2 regions of the Rhodococcus sp. NPDC056743 genome follow, and region 2 is predicted to be linked to the other one. Evidence: riboswitches for the same ligand, from Rfam matches in the RefSeq annotation. Region 2 holds a riboswitch; the other holds the start of a gene.

Evidence for each region. Region 2 has a riboswitch for cyclic di-AMP ahead of ACFRFQ_RS25125 (transglycosylase family protein). Riboswitches for the same ligand answer to the same signal wherever they lie in the genome.
Region 1: linked by a shared signal. The riboswitch ahead of ACFRFQ_RS20925 (C40 family peptidase) and the one ahead of ACFRFQ_RS25125 (transglycosylase family protein) in region 2 are both predicted to bind cyclic di-AMP.

What each region holds. Positions count from the first base shown of each region.
Region 1 is NZ_JBHTZI010000009.1:26,844-34,335, forward strand. Features, by position in the region: gene ACFRFQ_RS20900 (heme-copper oxidase subunit III) at 1-148, opposite strand, end outside; gene ACFRFQ_RS20905 (hypothetical protein) at 277-765, shown strand; gene trpD (anthranilate phosphoribosyltransferase) at 862-1,953, shown strand; gene ACFRFQ_RS20915 (Lrp/AsnC family transcriptional regulator) at 1,958-2,233, opposite strand; gene ACFRFQ_RS20920 (DEDD exonuclease domain-containing protein) at 2,274-4,058, opposite strand; cyclic di-AMP (ydaO/yuaA leader) riboswitch at 4,584-4,761, shown strand; gene ACFRFQ_RS20925 (C40 family peptidase) at 4,777-5,352, shown strand; gene ACFRFQ_RS20930 (NlpC/P60 family protein) at 5,681-6,733, shown strand; gene ACFRFQ_RS20935 (hypothetical protein) at 6,803-7,492, shown strand, end outside.
Region 2 is NZ_JBHTZI010000011.1:163,289-170,780, reverse strand. Features, by position in the region: gene ACFRFQ_RS25135 (helicase-associated domain-containing protein) at 1-1,744, opposite strand, end outside; gene ACFRFQ_RS25130 (hypothetical protein) at 1,805-1,993, shown strand; gene ACFRFQ_RS25125 (transglycosylase family protein) at 2,079-2,639, opposite strand; cyclic di-AMP (ydaO/yuaA leader) riboswitch at 2,647-2,865, opposite strand; gene ACFRFQ_RS25120 (YccF domain-containing protein) at 3,121-3,510, opposite strand; gene ACFRFQ_RS25115 (hypothetical protein) at 3,544-3,771, opposite strand; gene ACFRFQ_RS25110 (cold-shock protein) at 4,006-4,419, shown strand; gene ACFRFQ_RS25105 (DUF2771 domain-containing protein) at 4,485-4,970, opposite strand; gene ACFRFQ_RS25100 (MFS transporter) at 4,973-6,676, opposite strand; gene ACFRFQ_RS25095 (glutaminyl-peptide cyclotransferase) at 6,748-7,492, opposite strand, start outside.

The sequences.
Region 1 (7,492 bases), on a different contig from region 2:
CCACGAAGTACATGGCGAAGAGCCCTGCGAAAAACATGAGCTCACTGGACAACCACACGATGGTGCCAACGCTGACCATATTCGGCCGGTTCAGCGAGTGCACGCGTTGGGTGATTGCCGATCCTGAAGTCCCTACTGCGCTCGTCACAGACAGAAGTATGACGCTTCGTCGTAAGAGACGGCCACTCGGGTCTGCCATCGGCGCGTCGTAAGGCTCGAGATCGCGATTTCGGTCGGCGTACGCGCAGGTGGCGGCACTGTGAATATGCTGACGCGATGGCAGCTACACACCAGAGTAGACGTTGGTACCTGAGAATTTTCAACAGAAAAGTTTCGCCCCCGCTCGATCCGTCGAGGCATGATCTCGAGATCGTCGCCGAAGGTTTCGACGACGTTGAATCGTGCTCGACGGCGTTGGAGCGGGGTGCGTCCGTCGAGCCGCGTTGGCAACCGGATTCGGAAGCGGTGCTGCGCCACCATCTCGATCTTCCGGCGGTCGCGCTCGAGGATGCGGAGTCGATCGTTGCACAAGACGGATATCGGCGCGCGTCGTCAGCTGCAGGCGACGGGGCAAGCGATGACGACGGCACGGTTCGCGTGGTCTTCGAACGTGTACAGGTTCTGGACGCGTTGCACTGCTCGCAGGAGCGATCGCGGATGGCTGGTTTGGCTCAGCGGCTGGGTGGGTCCGTCGCGGGTTGGGATGCGCTGCAGCCGAGGGGCGCCGCGCAGTCAGGTTCCGGGAAGGGCCGACGCACAGTGTGAGTGGACCAATTCGCGACCGCCGCACGGTGACTGACTAGGCTGCATGGGTCAGATACACCACGACTTGATTCGACTGAACCTAGGGGACCGAAGTAGATGGCCGGCACCGACGCAACCAACGCTGTGAACTCCGATTCGAGCGGTGTAGTGCGGTCCTGGCCGATGATTCTCGGTCAGCTCACCGACGGGCGCGATCTGTCGAGCGACGATTCCCGTTGGGCGATGGGCGAGATCATGTCCGACAACGCAAGTTCGGCGCAGATAGCCGCATTTGGTGTCGGGTTGAAGATGAAGGGCGAGACACCGGCCGAGTTGCAGGGCCTCGCCGACGCGATGCTCGAACATGCCAAAGCGGTGCCGGTCGATTCCGATGTGGTCGACATCGTCGGAACCGGCGGCGACCGCTCCAACACCGTGAACATCTCGACTATGGCTTCGATCGTGGTGGCCGCCTCGGGAATTCGAGTGGTCAAACACGGCAACCGGGCAGCGTCGTCGAAGAGTGGCGGCGCCGACGTGCTCGAGGCTCTCGGTGTTCGGATCAACCTGGGTCCGGAAGACGTGGCGCGATGTGTCGACGAGGTTGGCATCGGTTTCTGTTTTGCGCCGGTTTTCCACCCGGCACTTCGTTTTGCGGCGGTGCCACGTAAGGAAATCGGTATCCCGACGGCCTTCAACGTGCTCGGACCCCTGACCAATCCCGCCCGGCCCCGTGCCGGATTGATCGGTTGTGCCTTCCCGAAGCTGATCTCCGTTGTCGCTGGAGTTCTTGCGCAGCGCGGTAATTCGGCATTGGTGGTTCGCGGCGACGACGGCCTCGACGAACTGACGACATCCACGACGTCGACGGTGTACGTCGTTGCCGACGGAGCCGTGCGTACCGTCACGTTGGATCCGCGAGACCTCGGCATCGAGCGGGTGCCGCTGGACGAATTGCGAGGCGGCGACGCTGACGTCAACGCTCAGATCGCGCGCACGTTCCTGTCCGGCCAGCCCGGCCCGGTCCGGGATGCGGTACTACTCAACGCGGGTGCGGCCATTGCGGCCTTCAACGGTGTCGGTGACGACCTGGAAGCGGCGATTGCTGCTGGAATGGCCTCGGCCGCGCTCGCTATCGACAGCGGCGCGGCCGCGGAACTGTTGCGTAGGTGGGCATCGCTCACCACGGCGTTGACAGAAGGCGCCTGAGCCGTCACTCACCGAGTGAGAACCCAGCCTCGACGTCGGCGCTGGAGAAGGACTGGAACGCAATATGGGTGGCGGTTCGCGTCACTCCGGGAACCTTGTTGATGCGGCCGGTGATGACCTCTGCGATCTGGGCGTGGTCGCGGACCCTGACCACTGCGATGAGGTCGACGTCGCCTGCGCAGGAGTACACCTCGCTGACACCGGGGATGTCGGCGACGGCCTGAGCCGTCTCCGGGATCCGGGCCGATTCGGCGTGGATCATGACGATCGCGTTGATCATGTCGCTCCTCTAGTCGCGCTGGGCAGTGCTGCGGTCGAGCTTATGTCCTCGTGTCGGTGCGTCCGTGCCAGGCATCACGACGGTTGTCTGTCGGCTCGGATTCGGTTCCGGCCTTGGCGAGTCGGCACCAGTCCTCCCAACTCCCCGCGCCGAATGCGGGCTCGGTGTAGCCCGACGAGGCGGAGACGATTCTGACGCCGTCCGATCCGAGCCAGCGCACCACGAGCGCCAGTTCCTCCGGTGGCGCTCCGCGAAGTGGTGAGTTGTCGGGAAGTGCGGTCTCGGCCGACGCGACGAGAGCGTCGACAACTGGCATGGGATGGGTGCCGGCACGGGCGAGGCCGGCGGAGGCGAGCCTGCCGGCGCGGATGACGGCCAATTCCCAGCCGCCTTCCGGCGCGGGTCGCGCCAGTACCAACTGATCCAGTGCAGCGACGGCGGCAAGCTTTTGGGTGCGTCGCACTGCTGCGGCAACTGCGGCCGTCCGGTCGCGCAGTCTTGCCGCGTTCTCGAACAGCGCGGTGTCCGAGAGTTGCTCGATGCGCTCCTTCATTCGCTGAAGAGGTGTGTCGTGTACGCCGGCGAAGAACTCTCGAACTTCTGCGACTGTGACTGCGTATCGGTCCGCGGTGTCGTCTCGAGGTGCCGGGCACGAGCTGAGTTCGCGTGCGGGGCAGGCAGGCCCGTGAACCGCGCCGTGGGGGATCCGCTTGGTGCAGGTTCGCAGGCCGGTGAACTCGCACACTGTCTCGGCGATCTCCTGTGCGCTCGCGCGCGAGGTGAACGGTCCGATCGAGTGTGGGGCGGGGGTACGCACCACGGACAGGCGGGGAAAGGCCTCGTCCGTGAGGACGATCCACCATCCGCGTTTGGGGAACTTGGAGCGTCGGTTGTAGGGCGGGGTGTGCGCAACGAGGAGTCGGAGTTCCCGTACGCCGGCTTCGAGAGCGTGAGCACACTCCACATGGTCGACCCGGGTGGCCAAGGCCACCATCTCCTTCATCCGGCCACGCGTCTCGGAACCGGTGAAATAGCCCCGGACGCGGCGGCGGAGGTCCACTGCCGTCCCGATGTACAGAGCTTCGTCGGACGGGCCACGAAAGAGGTAGACGCCGGGCCTTCGTGGGAGGTCTGCGGCGAAGGAACGTTTGGCGCGTTGGTGAGCCGAGATGTTGGGGAGATAGTCGATCAGCTCGCTGTAACTGTGTACGCCTTGATTGCCGACCCGATCTATCAAGCCGTGGAGCACGTCGACAGTGGCTCTGGCGTCGTCGAGCGCTCGGTGCGTCGGTTGGGTGGAGACGCGGAACAGATGCGCGAGCGCCGAGAGCTTCACGGAGGGGGCTTCGTCGCGGGTCAGGACACGTCTGGCGAGTTTGACGGTGCAGAGGACTTGGAACGGCGGCCACGGCCGGGCCGTGCGGGAGGCAGCCGCCTTGAGGAACCCGATATCGAAGGGAGCGTTGTGGGCAACGAGAACAGAACCCTTCGCGAACTCGAGGAAGGCGGGAAGGACGCGATCGATGCGCGGAGCATCGATCAGCATTGCGTCGGTGATGCCGGTCAGTTCCACGATGTAGGGCGGGATCGACCGCCCGGGATCGACCAGGGTTGCCATCTCGCCGAGTATCTGGCCGCCGCGAATCTTGACGGCACCGATTTCGGTGATCGAATCGGTGTCAGCGCTTCCACCGGTGGTCTCGAGGTCGACGACCACAAACGTCGTCTCGCTGAGCGGAGTGTCCAGTTCGTCGAACGACAGTTGACGGCCGATAGCCGGATCGGCGTCAGCGGCGGCGGCGGTGACAGCGTCGGCATGACTCACAGCGCAGGACAGTAGAGGGATGGTCCGACACGAATCGGCCACCGTGGCTGGAAGGACCTCCGAAAGTTGAATTCGGGACTATCGGGCGTCGGACACACTCCGGCATTTGGTCGCCCGTGACACAAAAGAGACGAGCGTCACAGTTGGGCGATTTTCGACGTTCGCCAGTGCCTTCGGTCCCGCCTTCGGGTGAGGTGGATCTGCCGGTGTTGCCTGCCGTGTGCCGACGTGTAATCCGCGTCGGACGAAAAGGGGCCTACCGGTACGTAAGTAGTGCTGATCTGGGACAAACCCCGGATTGCCGACCCTGATCGAATTGGTGCGATTCGTAAGAAGTGAGGGATGGCGTCACGGAAACCGGACGTATCGTTATCCCGTTGTGACCGTTTTGGCGTATCGAGCGCGACTGCGCGCAAATTCGGATGAATCGCGCGCGAATTCGGCGATGCGGTCGACATCGCCGCGATCATTTCGTAATCTTCCTGAGACCTAACGAAGTCTTGCCGGGCCACACAGGACCGGCATCGTCAGGAACCGCCTAATCGGGATCTCCGCGAGGAACCCGAACCGGGAACCCAAGTTTCACTGGGGTGAATCCCGCCTGGGGCGTAGCAAGCGTTATCGCTACGGACCACGCGGGTAGGGCTGATCTTCCCAGCCCGAACCCGTCAGCTAACTCGGTCGGCGGACGAATGGAAGAAATGGAGCACCCCTTAAAGTGGCGTCACAAAGTTTGAAGCGTTCGGCAACACTGGTTGTCGCCGGCGCACTTGCAGCCGGAGCCTTCGCTACCACCGCTGCGCCTGCCTCGGCAGACCCCATCACCATCCCCGGTGTCGGTACGTTCGACATCCCGGGCGTCTCGATCCCCGAACTTCCCGTGATCCCCGGTGTCACGGACAACCCCGCGTTTGCACCGATCGCACAGGCCGCACCCGTCGCTCCCATCTCCACCCTTGGTGAGCAGGCTGTTCGCGCCGCAGAGAGCAAGCTGGGCGCCCCGTACGTGTACGGCGCGGCAGGCCCGGACGCGTTCGACTGCTCCGGTCTGATCCAGTGGGCTTACAAGCAGGCCGGCCTGAACATCCCCCGCACGAGCTACGACCAGGCTGCTGCCGGTGTCGCAGTCGCACAGTCCGATCTCCGTGTCGGTGACGTCATCTCCTTCTACGGCGGATCGCACTCGGGCATCTACGCGGGCAACGGTAATGTCATCCACGCTTCGACCGCGGGTCAGCCCGTGAAGCTTGCACCCGTGTCGTCCATGCCGTACGACGGTGCTCGCCGCTTCTGATCCGGTGTCACTGATCGGGTACCTGTGAAGGTCGACCTGATCCACTTGAAAAGGGGCAGTTCCACTCTGCGCAGATGTGGGCCTCGAATCAGCTGATTCGAGGCCCACATCTGTTTTTCGGTTCTGGGGTCGGAAGCCGACGGGTTCTTCACACCGTTATCGCTACTGGCGAGTAGACACAAACGTATGCCATTCCGTAACCTGATCGAGACATTAGGCGCCGCGGACGGGTAGTGTGTGTAGTTGACATCTGGCTAACAGATTCCGACCCGCTCCCGCAGGTATCACCAGCAGGCATCACAAGACATGAGACGGAGAGTCGCGTTCCGTGGTTTCATCGAGTAAGTACAGCCGAGTTCGCATCGCACTGACGGTCGGTGCGCTGGCCATCGGGCTTGTCGCATTGCCCTCGATGCCCGCCACTGCAGACCCGGCGATCACGAATCCCACCGAGGCGCTCGAGAAGCTCGGTGAACTCGCCCGAGTGTCCGAGCAGACCAACGAGGCTTTGCACAACGCCCAGATCGATCTCGACGCGAAGACGTCCGTGCAGCTCGACGCGGAAGCTCGACTTGCCGAGGATCAGGGACGGTACGACGTGGCAAAGGCCAAGGTTGCCGAGGTCGCGCCCGCTGTGAACCGTATTGCGACGGCAAATTACCAGGGCGCGCGGACTAATCGGCTCTTTGCCTTGATGGTCAGCGATTCGCCGCAGCAGCTGCTCGATCAGATGTCCGCACTCGATGTCATCTCCAACGACGCGGCGGTGCAGGTCCGCCAGTTCAACGAAGCGACGCTCGACGCTCGACAGGCGGCGGATGCTTCGCAGCAGTCCGCGGATGCGGCACGAGTTGCGGCCGATCAGGCGAAGGCGCTCAGTGACGATTTGCAGCGCAAACAGAGTGAACTTCAGGCTCAGGTTGCCGAGGTGACCAAGGCGTTCGACGATCTGACCGACGCCGAACGTGTGCAGTTGAGCGGGTCGACCTTTCCGGACGGCGTCGACGCCGGCAAAATTCTAGCTAACTTGACTCCGGGGTCTGGCACCGCGGCATTGCAGGCCGGTTTGACCCGCATCGGTGATCCGTACGTCTGGGGAGCTACCGGCCCCAACGAGTTCGATTGTTCCGGTCTTGTCGTGTGGTCGTACAAGCAGATCGGCAAAACTTTGCCGCGGTCCAGCCAAGCGCAGGCAGCCGGGGGTACACCGATATCGCGTGACCAGTTGCAGCCCGGCGACATCGTCACCTTCTACAGCGACAATTCGCATGTCGGTATCTACGCCGGCGACGGCAACATCCTCCACGCGTCGACGTTCGGCGTACCGGTGAAGGTGGAGTCGATGGCAGGTATGCCGTTCTCGACTGCTCGCCGTTACTGACCAGCGCATCCTCGCAAGTGGCTCGGCCGCTGCGACTGGGGGTTCACTCCGTCTCCTACACTCGGCATCGTGTCGAGTGACCCCATGACGTCCCCCGGAGCCGGGACGAACCGCAAGCGCCGTTGGGAGTATCCAGCTCTCATCGCGCTCGGGTGTGCCGTCGTGGTGATTCTCGGACTGACCGTTGTTCTGACCGACACCCCAGGATCGTCCGAGCGCTCTGCTGCAGAAGCCGATGTCGCGCGAGTCAACGAGGTTCAGGCTCTTCTCGATTCGTGGGCACGCGCCCAGATGTCCGACGATCCGACGTCATTGGCACAGTTCGTAGACGCTGCTGCGACCCCAGGGTTGCTCGACGCAGAGATACGACGCGCCACAGCCGCTGGTGCACTGAGTTTTTCGGATTGGGCATACGAGGTCTCGCCGGGAACTCTTGTCGAGGCTTCCCGCACCGGGTCGCCCGAGGGCGTCACGTTGTGGGGCGCTCAGGTGATCTTGCGCTATGCACTCGACGGTGTGGACGCCGCGCCGACGCGTAAGTCCGTGTTGATGACGTTTGCGGAGCGTGACGGCGCGTGGTTCGTGTTCGCGGACGGCTCGATTGTCGACGTCCTGGGTTCTGCCTCGACCGGTTCGGAATTGAGCGTCGACTCGTGGCACGGTCCATGGGATTTCGGTCCACTCGCGGTTGCGGCCAACGCGGCGGAAGATTCGATAGTCGTCGGGCATCCCGGCCAGCAGGCATTTGTCGATGCGTTG
Region 2 (7,492 bases):
ACGACGCCGCCACACCCGCCCGCAACCGGCCGTGCCTGCGGGCGACATCGTCGATGAGGTACGACAGTGATTGCGGTACCGGAGTTTTGGACTTCGAGCTGAACATGGTCTGCAGTTCCGTAGCAGTCAATCCGGCGTCGAGCGCCCGGCGGATGCTGTTCTCACTGATGCGGTACATGGACGCCGCACCGGCCGATTCGATATCGGCCACCAAGGTCACCTGCTCGAGCAAGTCCGGTACCAGCGGACCGGGAGCGACCAACGTCAAGTCGGCCTGCACCAGGATGTAGTCGATCGGTTTCGGCAGCGCCGCCGCCATTTCGGCTTCGGCGTCGCCGCCGTGCAACATCGCCCGGCCCGGTGAACTCAGCGCGCCCCGCGCGACCAATCCGAGAGCCGACGCCTCCGCCAGGGTGTTCTCGACTGCAAACGTCCGAAGCCGCCCGCTCCGTCGGGGATGACGCCACGCAAGCAGACGGCTGACCTCGGCGGGCGAGGCACTCTGTCCACTGTCGAGTTCGGCCAAGAGTCCGAGAATCGACGCCCGGTCTCGCGGTGCAGACGGCGCACGCCCTTCCTCCGCCAGAGCAGCGATCGGCTTGTCGGACGGATCGCGCATCCCGATCATCCAAGGGACTCGGGGGACGTCGATCCACGCCGACGCCAGGACCTCCCACTTCCGGGCCGTCGTCGAGTTGAGCCAACCGTCGACCGTCATCGTCGGAGTCCAGTAGTCGTCCGCAGTGTCGGACGCAGGCGCGGGGTCCGGGGTGCCGCTGGCAATCAGCCCGGCGGCGGCGAGGAGTTCGACCACAAGATTGAGCCGACTCTCGTCGAGATCCGCGGCCTTCGCGATCCGCCGCAGTTCACGCACACCGAGTCCACCGGCGCGCAGTGCCGGGGCCGGTGCGGCGCCCAGAACGGCAATCACGTTTTCGCTCTGGCGAACCAACTCGAGTGCTTCACCCGCGGCTGCCGCATTCACGTCGGCAGGTTTGAGTTTGTCGCCGGTGATCACCGGCGCGGTCAGTGTTGTCGGATCGAAGACCGGTTCGCCGCGAATGACCTGTCGTACCGTCGCCGGCAACTCCACCGTCTGCTCGTCCAGCCACCGGAGTAGACCAGCCGCCAGGAGTTTCTGCACAGGACGATCTGCGGGCGTTTCAGGAGCCGCGTCGCGGGTTCGGCCGATGGGGCTCGAGTTGGCCAGGGTCTCGAGCAGACCACGTTCGCGTTCACCGAGCGAATTGAGCGCCGCGGTGATCTCGGCTTCCGACATGGACTCGGCGGGTTCGAGAGCGCGGCCCAGTCGCCACGGAATCGTGTCGATGGCAGCCGGGACGATACTGATCGGATCCGTGCCCCAGATGAGCGCATAAGCCCGCATCTTCGCAAGCGACGAGTCGACTGCCTTCTTGGTGACCTTGCCCTTGCCGGTGAGGGCGCGTGCAGCGAGCGCGTCGTTCAACTCCGCGCGCGTCATGGGGGTTTCCTCGGCACCGGCGAGCGCCAGGAGTTCGAGAAGTCCGAAGTCCAGTGTGTCCAGCTCGTCGGCTGCTCTGCTGACCGACGCGCGTTGCTGCGCGCGTCCGCCGAGCACCACCATCGTGCTCGGCGGTGGCACTGCCAGATCCGGCCGCAGACGCAGCAGTTCCGTCAACTCGGCGTCAGTGCGCGCCGACAGCCATTCGGTCAAACTGTCGGCGCCGGAAGTGCCCGCCTGGGTGCCACGTATTTCGGTCATCAGGTATCAGATTAGAGACCTGGTATGTACGGCGTAACGGAGTCCTGTCAAAATGGCTTCGTGGCCAACAATTCGAAGCAGCACTATGTAGATCCAGGATGGCCGGAAACTGCAGACGGAGATCACGCAGTGACCGAATTGTCATCGACCCGCTCCGGTGGACTTTCACCGTTCGGCGAGGACACCACCTTCCCGTTACCGGTGGAGTCACTTCCTTACATCCACCCGTACACCGTCATCAACCGCTAAACCAGCTACGACGAAGGCCCGCACCGAATCGGTGCGGGCCTTCGTCGTAGCTGGGGGCGTTCGAGCGGAACGCGCAGTTCGCGTCCTACTTGAGGAAGGACTTCGCGGTGTCTGCTGCTGCGAGGATCTGGGGATCGACGACGATGCCGTTGGCCTCGGCAAATGCGATGGCCTGATCGATGGCGTCGGCGACCGGGTGTGCGACGGTCTGAGCGACCTGCTGCGCCGGTGCGGCGGGTGCGGCCGGTGTGGTGGCCGGAGCGGAACGCTGCGTTGCGCCGCTGCTCAGGCCGAGGCTGGAGGAGCAGGACGGCCAAGCGCCCCATCCCTGGTTGGCCAGCACGCGCTCGGCAACGACGATCTGCTGCTCGCGAGTCGCGTTGTTCGCGGTGGCTGCGTACTCGCCGCCGCCGTGTGCGTTCCAGGTGCTGGGGGAGAACTGCAATCCGCCCTGGTAGCCGTTGCCGGTGTTGATGGCCCAGTTGCCGCCCGCTTCGCACTGTGCGAGGCGATCCCAGTCGGAATCGGGGGCAGCGCTGGCGGTACCGGTGGCTGCGAGTCCTGCTACACCCATGATGGCGCCGGTGACGGCGACCTTGGCGACAGTGCGGCCTGCGGTGGTGGGCTTGCGATGGCGTCCGCTCATGATCGTGAATTCCTCTCCACACGCGCCTGCGAGGTCAGCTGTCGGGTTCGGGCTGAGAGGTTGCCCGGCCTCGCCTTTCCTGGCTGGAAAGGGTCTGGCTTCACCCCAAGGTTCGACTGTGTTGCTTGTCGAACCGGTGTCAGGTGGAGAACATTTCTGCTCTCACAGAGGACTGTGGGTCCCCCGTCCTTGTCCCTGGAATGCTCGAAAGTGGGAAGTTCCGGTACCCGCGGGACAAGGTTTGGCGCGGCGGGCCGGAGGTGGCCGGAGTTTCCCGGCCGGAATTCACGGTAACGGCTCTCACCGCTCATGTCACCATTTGATAACGCGGCGCGCCGAATGGGATACAAACCGGCAGCCAAAGCGCAGGAGACTCTTCCCAGGTAGTGAAGGATTCCGCAGTGAAGGGTCTCTTGTGGCTATTCCGTTATCCACTCGTAATGTGACGAAGGTCACACCGTTATCGGCGGGGGATTGGAAGCTAGGCGTAGTTCACGCGGTTGGCGTCGACGATCTCCTTGCCCAAAGGCATCAGTGAGATCGGAATCATCTTCAGATTCGCGACGGCCAAGGGGATGCCGATGATCGTGATGGCCATCGCCACTGCCGTGACAATGTGCCCGATCGCCAGCCAGATACCGGCGATGATCACCCAGATGACGTTGCCGATCATCGAACCGACACCGGCCGTCGGCTTGTCGACGACGGTCTTACCGAACGGCCAGAGGGCATAGATGCCGATTCGGAAGGCGGCGATACCGAAGGGGATCGTGATGATCAGAATGCAGCAGATGATGCCTGCGGCGAAATAACCCAAGGCCAACCAGAATCCACCGAAGACCAGCCAGATTACGTTCAGGAGAAGTCTCATGGTCGGTGACCTTTCGGTTGGGGTGATGGGAGATCAGCGGGCGCGACGACCCGCCCTCAAGGTGTAGACGATGGCCAGGAGAAAACCGACCGGACACGCCAGGGAGATCAGGTACAGCGCCAATCCGGGCGGTGTGTCGCTGAAGATGTTGATCGCGAAGATGGCGACGAGCGCGAGGAGTCCGATGAAAAACAACCCCATCGCGACTCGAAACAGGCCGTTTCGGGTGTCGGAAGTGCTCGGGTTCGGTTGAGTGTCCACAGCTACAAGGGTAGTGCCCAGCAAATGCGTGTGCCGAGACCGGTTCGTCACAGGTAGACTGTGAACCGACTGCGCGTCCCGTCAAGCAAGTTCGGGGCGCGTTCTTTTGCATTCTTCGACCGAAGGCATTTTCTTCGTCCGGAGTGATGTGAGCAGGACCATTGAGGCTCGTACGCGAGCCTTCCGAAAGTAGTGGGACGCACGTCCCAGACGAGTGATGAGCGGGTGAACGCGGTGCCTACCGGCAAGGTGAAGTGGTACGACGTCGAAAAGGGTTTCGGCTTTCTGTCGCAGGAGGAAGGGGAGGACGTCTATGTACGTGCGTCTGCCCTTCCTGAAGGTGTCGAGGGCCTGAAAGCAGGTCAGAAAGTCGAATTCGGCATGGCTGCCGGTCGACGCGGTCCGCAGGCACTGAGCCTGAAGGTGCTCGAGCCTGCCCCGTCACTGCGCGGCGCATCTGCGCAGCGACGTGAACCGGTTGTACGCAAGCACACACCGGATGAACTACACGGCATGGTCGAAGACATGATCACGCTGCTCGAGGCCAAGGTTCAGCCTGACTTGCGCAACGGCAAGTACCCCGACCGGAAGACCGCACAGCGGATCTCCGAGGTTGTCCGCGCCGTGGCACGCGAGCTCGACAGCTGACCAATTCGAGAAAGAAAATGCCCTGCACTCCGATGAGACGTGCAGGGCATTTTTTCTGTCAGTGGTCAGGCTGTCTTGATCGACCAGATCAGTAGCCCCTGCTCGCTGCCTTCACCGACAGCAAGGTGGATCTCGACTCCCACGAGTTGCTTCTGCGGTTCGGCTTCGACGGTGACTGCCATCGATTCGCCGGCGCCGAAGAAGCGAGGTTCGCCGGTCTGGTTGCCGTCGGCGTCTTCGTAGACTGCCAGCATCGCCCACTCGGCGTCCGAGACTTCCTTCGACAACGACAACTGCAACGGGTACCCCTCCGGCACGTCCAGCTCGTACACATCGCCGATCTGCGCGCACTGTGAGAGGTCGATCGTGCAGAACCCGGCAGGCTGAGTCTCGATGGTGCGGCCGTGTGCGTATGCGGTGATCTGCGGGAGCCCTTCGGGCTCGTCGTTGATGTTCTTGATGATCACGACCAGAACCGAGACGTAGGCAACCAGCGCCACCACCATCAGGACACTGACCGCTGCCACGATCTTCTTTGTTCTTGCGCGCATGATCACTGCGGATTACTTCCTTGTCCTCGATCGGATTTGCCGGTGTAGATCACTTCGGTCACTTCTTGCTCGGCCAGATCAGGCCGCTTGCCACCGAGCCCGGGCAGAAGTGAGCTGCCCCGGTAACTCAGGAACGTCTGCAGGAGACCGATCGTCAAGAACACCGAGACAACAGTGAACCCGATCCAGTATTCAGTAGGCAGCAGAACGCCCAACGCCCCGCCCAGTACCCAACTGAGCTGGAGCACGGTTTCGGATCTACCGAAACCGGACGCGATCGATTCCTCGGGCAGGTCATGCTGCAACGAGGCGTCCAGGGAGACCTTGGCCAAGGCGCTCGCCGCGGACGCGATCAGCGTGGCCAGCGCGGCCGTCATCAAATTGTCGGTGAACGCCGCGATGACGGCGATGATCCAGACCGATGCTGTACAGCGAAGGACGACAAGAGCTGGTCGCCCCAGTTTGAGTCGCGCGCCCGCAGCGTTGCCACCGAAGTTGCCCAGCCCGGCGGCGGCACCGACCAGTCCGAGCATCATCGCCTGCTGCAAGGGCTCGTGGTCCGTTTTCGATTTGGCGACAAACGCTATGTACAGCGTGAGGAAGCCGGTGAGAACGCGAATGGTGCCGTTGCCCCACAAACCGATGATGACCGCGCGTCCGAGCGGCTGGCGGACCTTGGCGCTCTTGATTTCGGGAGCGCGCCCGCCACCTGCCTCGTGTTTCTCGTCCGGGTGATAGGTGATGGTGGCGGGAACCTCACCTTCGGTCACCTCGACCCACGACGGGATGCGCATGCTCAGGTAGGCGCCGAACACCGTCACCACGACCGCGAACCAGAGGGCACCCGGCGATTTGAAAGCGAGTGCGAGTGCGCCTGCCACAGCGCCGGCACCGATGGTTCCACCGATCAACCCGAATACGGTGAGCCGAGAATTGACCCTGACCAGGTCTATTTCCGGTGGAAGCACCCGTGGAGTCACCGCGCTCTTGAGTACCGAGAACGATTTACTGAGCACCATCATGCCGAGCGCCGCCGGATACAGAATCCAACTGTCGAAGTTGAACACCAGGATCAGCGCCAGCACGGTCCGAAGTCCGAACGACGCGGCCAGCGCGATTCGGCGGCCCCGTTGTAATCGGTCGAGCATCGGTCCGATGAGCGGAGCGATGACCGCAAACGGAGCGATGGTGATCAGGAGATAAAGTGCGACCTTCGTTTTGTCCTCGCCGGTGGCAGCGGAAAAGAACAGGGTATTGGCCAAGGCAACCGCGAGAGCCGCGTCGGTCGCGTTGTTGGTCATCACCGCGTAGGTCAACGCGGTGAGACCAGACTTGTCCGCGCCGTCGGCTTTGGCGGCGCGCTGGAACGTCGCGATGCCCTTGTTCGTCAGTTCGCGACTGCGCATCGCGGCGACTCGCGTGACCGTGAGCTTGCGAGGCATCGGTGGGGCTTTGGGTGCGTCGGAACTGCCTTTCGAACCCGAGTTCCTCGGATCAGCGTTAGGGCCGGTATCAGCGTTCTGCCCGGCATCGCCTGTGGCGTCACGGGAGCCGGGGATCGGGTGAAGCGGCGGCAGCGGCGCACGACGCGCAGACGACCGCGCCGCCGGTGGGTAATTGTCGTAACCGGGATGCAAAGTCTGCCCTGCGGATTCGTCGGGAATTCGCCGAGTATCGGGGTCGTAGGGCTCGCGCGGTCCGGTCACCACTCAATTCTGTCCTAGTCCGCGATCTGCGACCACGCGCACCCCTGACGTGTCGAGGCGACATTTCGAAATCACTCCACAAATCGGACTTCGAAGATCTGCGGCCAGTATTTTCCGGTGAGGAGAAAACGGTCCGTTCCGGGTATCTGGGCGATTCCGTTGAGGACGTCGACTGGTGTGGCGGCCCCACCGGTATCGAGTCGGTTGCGCAGCAGCGAAGCATCGATCACGCTGCTCACCTGCCCGTCGGCTGGGTCGATCGCCACGATTGTGTCGGTCTGCCAGACGTTGGCGTAGATGGTTCCGTCGTCGGCGCATTCCAGTTCGTTCAGATCTCCGACCGGTTGGCCGCCGCGAGTGACCACGACCGAATCGGTGACTGCAAAGGTGTCCGGATCGCGGAACATCAGCGTCGACGTGCCGTCGCTGGTGACCAAGCGATTCTCGAGTGCGCAGATTCCCCAGCCCTCGGTTGTGAGCGGAAACCGGCCCTGCTCGGTGAGAGTGTCCTTGTCGCGGGCAATTGCGACGCCGTTCTTCCACGTCAGTTGCCACAGCACGTCACCGATGACGGTGATGCCCTCACCGAACAGTGGAGGTGCCAACTCGGCGCGGGCTATCTCGGGTCCGGAGACCGGGGCGCCGTCGAATTGCGTCGAGCGCACCCAGGATTCGCCGACACGCCCGGTGCTCTCGTACAGCCGCTCGCCGTCGATCTCGAGGCCCTGGGTGAAAGCCCCGCCGTCGTGGTCGTAGACCTCGATCACTTCGACGGAGAGCTGCCCCGGGGAGTTGTCGGCACTCGGATCGACTGTT